One region of the Mesorhizobium sp. L103C131B0 genome, then DNA from elsewhere that is predicted to be linked to it. Evidence: predicted binding sites of a transcription regulator. Region 1 holds the regulator's gene; each other region holds the start of a gene.
The links. Region 1 encodes LexA, which represses DNA repair genes until DNA is damaged. Its sites were predicted from a motif close to TGTTCNNNNTGTGTTCNG; they were not measured.

Region 1 (3,278 bases):
GATCCGCCGAGCGTTTATGTCTGATGGATCACGATGCTGGATGACGAGCAGACCTCGAAGACGGAAGCGGCCTATCGCCTGCTCAGGCGCGATATTCTTGCGACCCGGCTGGCGCCTGCCGCGCCGTTGAAGCTGAGCACGCTGCGCAACACCTACGGCATCGGCTGGACGCCGTTGCGCGAGGCGCTGTCGCGGCTGGAGGCGGAACGGCTTGTGACCGCCATCAGCAACCGCGGGTTTGCGGTCGCTCCCGTCTCTCGGGCGGAGCTCGAGGATTTGGCGCGTGCGCGGCTGGTGGTCGAACTGCCCCTGCTGGTGGAATCGATCGAGGAGGGCGACCGTGAGTGGGAAGACGCGGTCGTTGCCGCCCACTATCGTCTCTCACGGTGCGGGTCTGTTCTCGACGATCCATCGGATGATGCGGTCGACGCGTGGTACGAAAAACACGATGCCTTCCATGCGGCGCTGCTCAGTGCCGCGACATCCAGCTGGCTGCTGCGCTTCAATGCGACGATTTCCGACCAATTGCATCGCCATCACCGCTTTCTGGGTCTGGCCCCGACGCTGCGCGCCGCCGCCGGCCGCACGGATGGCCACCGGAAGGCCGTGGCGGCCCTGCGCGACGCCGTGGCGATCGAACACCATACCGCCCTGATGGAAGCGGCCCTCGATCGCGACGTCGAACGTGCGAAAACTCTGATGACCGCTCACATCGGCTACACGCTGCAGGTCTATGCCCAGAGTGAACCCGGCGCGGATGCTGCGCAGCCCCGTCCGAAAAGGAAGCGGCGATCGTAGCCGACGACGCAGGGCACTTTGTCTTCGTTTCACCCCGTTGCCGGCCAACGACTACGAGCGGCGCTCGCAGCGCCGAACGTTACGCTGAACAAAACGTCAACACATTCATTAAACTTTAAAAGGTTGCGGAACACAACTGGAACAGATAGTGTTTGTTCTGGGTTTGTTTTTTCTGATTCTGGTTTCAGAACCCTTGGGGGCCGCGATGCTGACGCGCAAACAACATGAGCTTCTGATGTTCATCCATGAACGCCTGAAGGAGAGCGGAATCCCGCCGTCCTTCGACGAGATGAAGGAAGCGCTCGACCTCGCCTCCAAGTCCGGCATCCACCGCCTGATCACGGCGCTTGAGGAGCGCGGTTTCATTCGCCGGCTGCCGAACCGGGCGCGCGCGCTGGAAGTGCTGCGGCTGCCCGACTCGATCGCACCAGGCCTCAATGCGGCGAGGAAGTTTTCGCCGAGCGTCATTCAGGGCAGTCTTGGTCAAACCGGCCAAGGGCAAGGCGGCCAAGGACAAGGCGCGTTGGGCCAAGGCGGTCTCGGCCGCCAGATCAAGCCGGGCTCGCCGTCGCGTTCGATGTCGGCCGGCAATGACGATGCCGTTTCCGCGATTTCAATCCCGGTTATGGGACGCATCGCCGCCGGCGTGCCGATCGACGCCATCCAGCATCAGACCCATTCGATCTCGGTGCCGCCCGATATGATCATGGGCGGCGAACACTACGCGCTCGAGGTCAAGGGCGATTCGATGATCGAGGCCGGCATTTTCGATGGCGACACGGTCATCATCCGCAATGCCGACACAGCCAGCCCCGGCGAGATCGTGGTGGCGTTGGTCGACGATGAGGAAGCGACCCTGAAACGCTTCCGCCGCAAGGGCGCCTCGATCGCCCTGGAAGCCGCCAACCCGGCCTACGAGACCCGCATTTTTGGACCGGACAGGGTGAAGGTGCAGGGCAAGCTTGTCGGATTGATCCGGCGCTACTGAGCCGGCTTGGGTTTGTACTTTTCACGCTGGTTGTAAGGCGGCAGGCCGCGCGCTTCGCGGGAGAAGCGGCGTTGCTCGTGCCAGGGGCGATACGGCTTGTCGACGGCGAAGCGGATGGTTGGCGCTGCAGCTGCCGATTGCGGATCGAAGAAGACGGCGGCGCTGCCGTCGCGGGCCAGCTGTTTCTTCGTCACGACCAGCACCAGCGGGTCGCGGCACGGATTGTAGGCGGTGGCGTCATCGATGACGATCAGGCTCGCGAAGGCACAGGCCGGCCGCGCCGTCTTGCGGTCTTTCGCAAGCGCTACAATGGCTCCGGAAGGGTGCCGGGCGATACAGAGATCGCCGGTGCAATAGAAGGGCGAGCCGGGCGGCAGATCGAGCGGATCGAGATCGAACCGCGTATCTGTTGCCTCGAAAATCTCAGGTGGGATAATGGTTTTGGCCCGCAGCGCCCGTTTCCAATTGTCCGTGGTGAATTCGTTGGAGCGTTCGCGGTTGAGGGCGAGTTCGCCGCCACCGATCGGCATGGCCACCAGATGCTCGGATATGAGCACGTCGGGCGTAAGCACCTGCGGCACCGTCAACAGGCCGGCCAGCGCGAAAGGCACGGCCGCCAACCTGAGCCAGGTGGTGGCCATGGTGGCGATGACGAGGGCGACCGCCACTAACAGCACCGAGCGGATGGAGATCAGCCCGACGGCGTCGACCGGGGAGCGCTCGGAAATCCAGGCCGATATAGCGATCATCGCCATCAGACCTTTGCCCATCACATAGAGGAACGGCCCGTCGGCGCCGAACGGCATCGCCAGTGCGCTGAGCACGGCAAAGGGCATGACGATCAACGAAACAATCGGCATCACGGCCAGATTGGCGATCAGGCTGAGCGGCGACACACGCTGAAAATGCCAGATGGCGAACAGCAAGGTTGCACTGCCGGCGATGATCGAGGTCATTGCGAGGCCGCCCATGGCCAGCGCGAATTTTCGCGACAGGAAGCCGACGAAGGAGCGCTTTGCCGGCGGCGTTCTCACCTTGTCGGCGCGGTAATCGGCCCAGCCGGCATAGGCGCCGACAAGGGCGGCGGTGGCGGCAAACGACATCTGGAAGCTGGGACCGACCACCTCGTGCGGCGACACCAGGATGACGGCAATGGCGGAGATCGCCAGATTGCGCATGGTGAGTGCGGCGCGATCAAACAGCACGGCGACAAGCATGACCGCCAGCATGATGAAGCTGCGCTCGGCGGCAACCACGACGCCTGAAATAACGAGATAGGCGGCGATCGAGACAAGCGCTGCCGCGGCCGCATATTTCTTCACCGGCCGGCGCGAAGAGAAAACGGGAAACAGCGCAAAGGCGCCACGCAGCAACGCCATGATGGTGCCGGCAACCAGCGCCATGTGCAGGCCGGAGATGGAGATGATGTGGTAGATGCCGGTGCGCCGCATCGCTTCGTTGACCTCGTCCGGGATGCCGGCGCGCACGCCGA
Region 2 (3,278 bases), on a different contig from region 1:
AGCCCAACAGGACCTCGCGGACCAGCTCCTTGGCCGTTTGCTGCGTAGGCCGAACAGGTGCTTGAATGTCCATCCCATCCTCCCAGAGAGATAGAACCTCAATCAGCAATTCTGTGGGTCACTTTCCGAAAAAGGCAAGAGTCGGAAACGTACAAAGTAGGTTCCCGCAAACACCGCCCTACGATGGCTAAATCCCGCGACAGGCGCTGATTTGCACCTCACCGTGTCAGCTGCCGACGCGACCATAAGGAGCGAGGGCCCGCCTCTCTCCCAAGTTCTCACGGACGAACGCGAACAACGGTCTTGCCCGCGCGTCGGTCCGTTGAGTTGAAGGTGCCGATGGCATCATCCAAGCTCGAAACCTTGCCGATGTTCGTCCGCAGTCGTCCATCGCGGATCCGCTGCACTATCTCAGAAAGCTGGGCTCGATCAGCCTCGACGACGAAGTCAACCGCCAGGCCGTCTGCAGGTCGAATATCCGTTGGTCCGACGACTGTGACAAGGATACCTCCGGCCCGGACGAGCGTTGCGGATCGCTTCTGGACATCGCCGCCGATGACATCGAACACCAGATCGACGCCGCCGACATCTTCAAGGGTGTCTTTTGCGAGGTCGAGGAATTCATTTGCACCGAAGTCGAGCGCTTTCTGGCGGTCGGCGGCCCGCCCGGTGCCGATCACATAGGCTCCGGCCTCCCTGGCAAGCTGCGCCACCATCGAACCGACGGCACCGGCAGCGCCATGCGCGAGAACGCTCTGCCCGGCCTTGATGCGGCCATGCTGGAACAGCCCCTGCCATGCGGTTAGGCCGGAGATCGGCAGGCTAGCGCCCACCGTAAAGTCGACATCGCCGGGCAGCGGCGCGAGGTTACGGGCCTCCATGGCAACATACTCGGCGAGGGTGCCGTCGCGATGCCAGTCCGCGAGGCCGAACACCCGCTGACCTATAGAAAGCCCCGTAGTGCCGTAGCCGAGCGCAGTGACCACACCAGCCAGTTCGTGGCCGAGGATCGAAGAGGTCCGGTCACGGAAGGCTCGGTCGGCCCACGTCGAGGGCCACTCCAGTTCGGTGTTGACGAATCCTGCCGCATGAACCTGTACGACCACGTCGTTAATTGCCGCCCGAGGCTCGGGCAACTCCACCAACTTCATCCCGGCCGTTCCTGCAGTCTGGTCCGTCGCTACGATTGCTTTCATGGGGCGTCTCCTCACCGTTGGGGTAAATTGCGGGCGCGGAGGATCTTTCGATGTCTCGCGCAGAGTTGGCGTTGAGTTCATCGTTGGCGACCGCGAGCGGAAGCTAAGCAATCTCGTCGGATTCTTCCAGCACGGGTAAACTTGCGTTCGTGAACACCCCTGCCATCGCAATCTCAGACACTTCAAGCATGTGGAACAAAAGCAGATCAAATACGTTGTGCCGTTCCCAACATGGAGAGCGTCATGCAAACTACACCCCGAGCCAAAGGCGAAGCTATCAGCAAGGATCCTGACGAATGGACGACGGGAGACGAGCCAATGACTCCGTCGCAAGCTTCCTACTTGAAAACATTATGTGAGCAGGCGGGCGACGACAGAAGCTACGCCGAAGATCTAAGCAAAGCCGAGGCCTCGAAGCGAATCGACGCGCTAAGGACTGAGCTCAAGCTCTGAAGGCGCTGGGAGACCTACGACAGGTTGGTCAGTTTTGCGGTATTTGGCCTCTGATCTGGACGGTCGTATTAGTGAAGGTGGTAGAGTTTGCTAAGGATCTTCAATTCTCCTGCGACTCTTGAGCAGAGAAAGATAGTCGGTGAACCTTGTGGTTCCAAATTCGTCCTCGACCTTCGCAGTGGCTGCATCGCCCGTAATGTCGAGCGATGCGACTGCCCAGTTGGGGCTGGTGTTCGGCGGCAAGGCCGCACTCATCACCTCGCCGACATAGGCATCGACACTCAGCCATGGAGCTCGAAGAGATCGCGGCTATCTACCCGCTCTATCAGCAAACCGGGTATGGGCGGAAAGTGGGCGTAGGCCGACCATGTGGTTGTCGACGCCGAGATGCGCAGTGCTGGTATCGGCGCCAAACTGATGGGGCGGATCGAGAAGGAAGCAGCGCGTTTCGGCTGCGACATCACCCGCATCTCGATACGAGCGCACACACAAATTCTACAGCCTAAACGGGTTAGGCCGATGATGCGCTCGTTCTGGTCAGCCACTGAGTGCGTGGGTCGAGGCAGAGTTCCCACAATATGCTGCGCACAAAGTAGCGACAGAGCGGGCCTAGAAGCGACATAGCGCCGGGTGTGAACGCGAACGCAGCCGGCGCCCGAATGCGTTCAGCGAGCGCCGTCGCGTCCACCTTGCCTTTCTTTGACGGCCCTGTGTTCAGCTTCCCACGGCAACGCGTGGAAGTCGGGCTGGTGCCCCGCTTCACGGTAGCCAGCCTGAGTGAGTAACTTGCTTTGTCCCGCTCCACGACGCAAACAAACGGCGGATTCCCCAAGCACCTATAAACGCCTACAGCTTTTTCCATGCGACAGGTGTGCTGCGGGTGCTCGAAGATGTCGTCCTTCATTGCGATGACAGAACAGGGAGCGAGGACAACTCTTTTTTTGATTGCAGAGAGAGTCTGAGCGGGCTTACTAGTGAGGGGTTTGCCATCGCTTTGAGGGAGGCTGCGATGGTTGCAACGCCCATAGATATCGCTCAAGCGGCCACTACGGCCACCTTGCTGATGCGCCTTCGTCAACGTCATCGCGATGACGTGGCGCGAGGCTGGGAAGATGCCGACCCTTCTACTGTTGCCGTCTCCCGTACGCCTGAGTGTCAATGGCGCGATTTAGCCAAGGCCCTGGTGCACGATTGGTTCGAGCTGATAAAACTGGCTTGGTGGATTGGATCGTCAGCAAGTAGCCGCTGCCCGCCAGCGGCCCAGCAGCCGTCTGCGGGACTTTGCAGCGGGCGCGCTGGGCCTGACCGGTGGGGCGGTGTGGTATCCGCCGGCTGGCGAACATATGCGCCTCCTCCCAACGCCAGCGAAACATCCAAACGAACGAGGCGATCTAACAGCGATCTCACCGTCCAGCCAACACATAGGCCTATAGCAAAGGCTTATAATCGCTGAGAGAACGAAAATGGCCGACGCCATGGTTGGGGAACCCGGGTGGGTAGGCGCCGGCCACAAGCGGAACAGGCCCGCCGCGCCACACATATGGCTGATTTGTCATCACGTGGTTATGGTGTGATCGCGTAGGGCTAGACCAGCGGAACTTAGTAAACGCCGCTTATTAAGCGATCCTC
Region 3 (3,278 bases), on a different contig from region 1:
TCGAGAAATGCCCGGGGGTCGGCATGTGGCCGTAAGCCTGGCGCGAGTCGATCTGGGTGAACGAATTGGTGGTGACGCCGATCTCCGGGTAGAAGGCGCGGTAGCGCTTGCTTTCGTCGCCGCCGTCGGCAAGCGTGGCAAAGGAGTCGCGCAGAAACTTGGTGTTGCGGTCGTAGAGCACCTGCAAGGCGGCCACGGCCTTTTTGGCGTCGTCGAAGCTCTGCTTGCCGAAAGGCTCCGGCATGACGACCGATTCGATAGCTTGTGGGTAGATTCGCTTTTCCATGGCTCAATATAGAGACTTGAGGCCGCACTTGGGAGGGGAGGGTGGCCGCCAAGTGGTCGATTTATTCGTCCATGCCCAAGGTGTGCTGAGATTCAGGTAACGCTGAGCCGGAGTCGAGGACGGGCGCGAAGCGACCAAACTGGCTGGCTTCGAGAACCGGAGCGGAGCGTACTCGAAGCATGTGAGCACCAAGGCCGCCACTTGCAGGCCGGCATCACCTTAATACCGGCACACCTTACCCGCGCTGCAGACTGACCAGCAAGACAAAGCCGACGCCATGCTTCTTCGTCGCCGGCGCGTCGATCGTCGTGTCGGCATTGGCCCGCATCATCGGCACGGCCAGGACCGGCGCCGACAGCACGACCAGGACGAGCGCCGCCCGCGGCAGGAGTCGAAGGGTCTGGAGGGCGTTGATGGCGATGCGGTTCATGGCTTTTGCTTTTCTGTTTGGATCTATGTCTTTGTCGTCTCAGGGGCGAAAATGGTTCATGCAATCGAATTGGCAGGAACTGGCTGCATCCCAGGAACGGGCCGGACGGCCGGGTTCGGCCACGAGGATGGCGAAGAGCATCCCGAACAGGCTCATCAACAGGCAGACGATGGTGAAGCGGCGAGCGAGCATTTGCGTGGTGTCTCCTTGAACACGCCATCAAAATGCCCTGATGCGACTGAACCGGCGCTGATGCCGGCGTTCATCTGCGGTTCAAAGTGATTGACGATGTTTTAGGGAGCGCATCGGTTCGGGTTTGCGCCGCCGCAAGCGGCACGGTCGTGGCTATGGCGCGGACCGTCCTGCAAAAGAAAACGGGGCCTGTGAAGGCCCCTTTGGTCAACTCAAAGCAGCAAGATCAGAGCTTGTGCCAGGTCTGGCTCTTGCAGATCAGCCCGCCGAGCACGCAGCCGCTCATTTTGAGCGAGGTGCCCGACAGTGTTGCCTTGCCCGAATAGGTCTTGTCGTTTGCCGGATCGGTGATGTTGCCGGCATATTTGTTGGCCCCGGCCGCCTTGAGCGAACCGATGGTCTTCCCGGCATATTTGCCGGTCTTCAGGGTGATGGAGAATGAACCGCTGCCGCCGATAACTGCTGTGTCGCCGGCTTGTGTCTTCCAATTGCCTTCGATCGGATCGGCCCAAGCCGCACCAGCCATCATCACGGCGGCCGCCAGGGCCAAGCTCACTTTGCGAAACATATCTGTCCTCCCTGGTTTAGATGGGGCAGCCGCCTCTCTGCCCCTTACGCAAACGTAAGCTAATCCAGCTCCCGGCAAAACAAAAGCGTGCCGCGACGGAAGGTTTCGCAATTTTCATGCGGGGTCGGGAGAGTGCAGCCCGTGGAAATGAAACGATCGAGGCGTTGGCTTTGGTTCGCGTGGTTAGCAGAGTGTTGATCGGCGTCTTGCAAATTTTCGTCAAATCGATCGAAAAACGGCGGGATTGCTGACTTTGTATCCTTAACGAATTTCCGCGTTTACCTCTTGTTTTAGCTTTGTTTTCTCCAAATTAAGCACGCCATTTAACGACGGATTCAAGGCTCGGCCTCATTCTCGGAAGCATCGAAAGAGCGGCTCCCCGGGGAACACCGGGGGACAGAAGAGGCCCGCTCTCGGGAGCCAGACAGGGGACTAAAATGGCACGTTTTGAAATGCTTGAAGCCGGCTTCGGCGCCATGGGGGCAACTGCCCAGGCCGACATTCTTTTCGAACTGGGCATGATGTATGCGACCGGCCGCGATTGCGAGACCGATGTCGTTGCCGCCCACAAATGGTTCAACATCGCCGCCATCAAGGGCTCGGTCCGCGCCGCGGAACTGCGCTCGGAACTGTCGGCCGCAATGTCCAAGGTCGAGATCGCCAAGGCGCTGCGCGAAGCCCGCGAATGGATGACGATGCACTGAGATCGCGAGCAGATTATCGCAGGCAGATTATCGAAAGCAGGGAAGCCCCGGGATCAAGACCGCAAAGACGGTCGGAACCGGTGAAACGACAAGGCCGCGACAAGACGGCCGACCATGAAAGAACAAGAACGCGGCAGGCCGGCACGGTCCAGTCGTGCACAATGGGGACGGCGGGCAGGTTTTCGTGGCGCGGGGGCGCATGGGGACTGCTACGAGCAAAAAGCCACGACCGGCCGGAACAGGCTGGCGTGGCTTTTTGCGTTGATGAGGCCCAATCGAGCGGCGCCGATGCGCCTAGACAGGCCCAATGAAGGATGAAATTGTCCCGCCTTCGGAAAGAAGCGCGGCCAGAGCGGCTGCGCGAGTGTGGGAGGAGTTCTATCACCATGAAAAAAATGGGTATTTTGAGCGCGGCCGTATTTGGCCTGATGATGAGCGCGCCGGTTGCCTTTGCCGATGACATCACCATTTCGGTGGTCGGCCCGATGACCGGACAGCTCGCCACGATCGGCGATCAGTTCAAGCAGGGCGCAACGGCAGCCGCCGACGCGATCAACGCCGCCGGCGGTGTCAACGGCTCGATGATCAAGCTCGACATCGAGGACGACCAGTGCGATCCCAAGCAGGCGGTTTCGGTGGCCAACCGGATCGTTGCCAACAGCGTCAAGTTTATTGACGGCCATGCCTGTTCAGGTTCGAGCATCCCGGCTTCCGCCGTCTACGCCGAGGCCGGCGCGCTGATGATGAGCCCGGCCTCTTCAAATCCCGAGCTGACCGATGCCGCCGCCAAGGCCGGCTGGCCGACGATCATGCGTCTCTATACGCGTGACGACGCGCAGGGCGCCTTCATTGGCCCGTGGATCGCCAAGAAATATGCCGGCAAGAATGTCGTTATCCTGCATGACAAGAGCGCCTACGGTCAGGGCGTTGCCGATGCCGTGAAGGCGACGATGAATGCCGGTGGCCTCAAGGAGATCGACTATGAAGGCATCAATGCCGGCGAGAAGGATTATTCGGCTCTCGTCACCAAGCTGAAGGACCTCAAGGCCGACGTTGTCTATTTCGGCGGCTATCACCCGGAAGCCGGGCTTATCCTGC

Region 2: a site for LexA is predicted at 1,388-1,405, ahead of X730_RS139160 (DUF3072 domain-containing protein). Genes of this name have one in related genera too.
Region 3: a site for LexA is predicted at 1,763-1,780, ahead of X730_RS145840 (sel1 repeat family protein). Genes of this name have one in related genera too.

What each region holds. Positions count from the first base shown of each region.
Region 1 covers NZ_AYXC01000015.1:11,899-15,176, forward strand. The annotation lists gene X730_RS143525 (GntR family transcriptional regulator) at 34-798, shown strand; gene lexA (transcriptional repressor LexA) at 1,004-1,786, shown strand; gene X730_RS143515 (ComEC/Rec2 family competence protein) at 1,780-3,278, opposite strand, start outside.
Region 2 covers NZ_AYXC01000022.1:3,339-6,616, reverse strand. The annotation lists gene X730_RS139150 (hypothetical protein) at 1-73, opposite strand, end outside; gene X730_RS139155 (NADP-dependent oxidoreductase) at 279-1,196, opposite strand; gene X730_RS139160 (DUF3072 domain-containing protein) at 1,428-1,649, shown strand; gene X730_RS1000000169130 (hypothetical protein) at 1,789-1,920, shown strand.
Region 3 covers NZ_AYXC01000011.1:157,420-160,697, forward strand. The annotation lists gene X730_RS145860 (AMP nucleosidase) at 1-244, opposite strand, end outside; gene X730_RS145855 (hypothetical protein) at 522-716, opposite strand; gene X730_RS1000000167600 (hypothetical protein) at 768-998, shown strand; gene X730_RS145850 (DUF2147 domain-containing protein) at 1,135-1,476, opposite strand; gene X730_RS145840 (sel1 repeat family protein) at 1,914-2,180, shown strand; gene X730_RS145835 (ABC transporter substrate-binding protein) at 2,567-3,278, shown strand, end outside.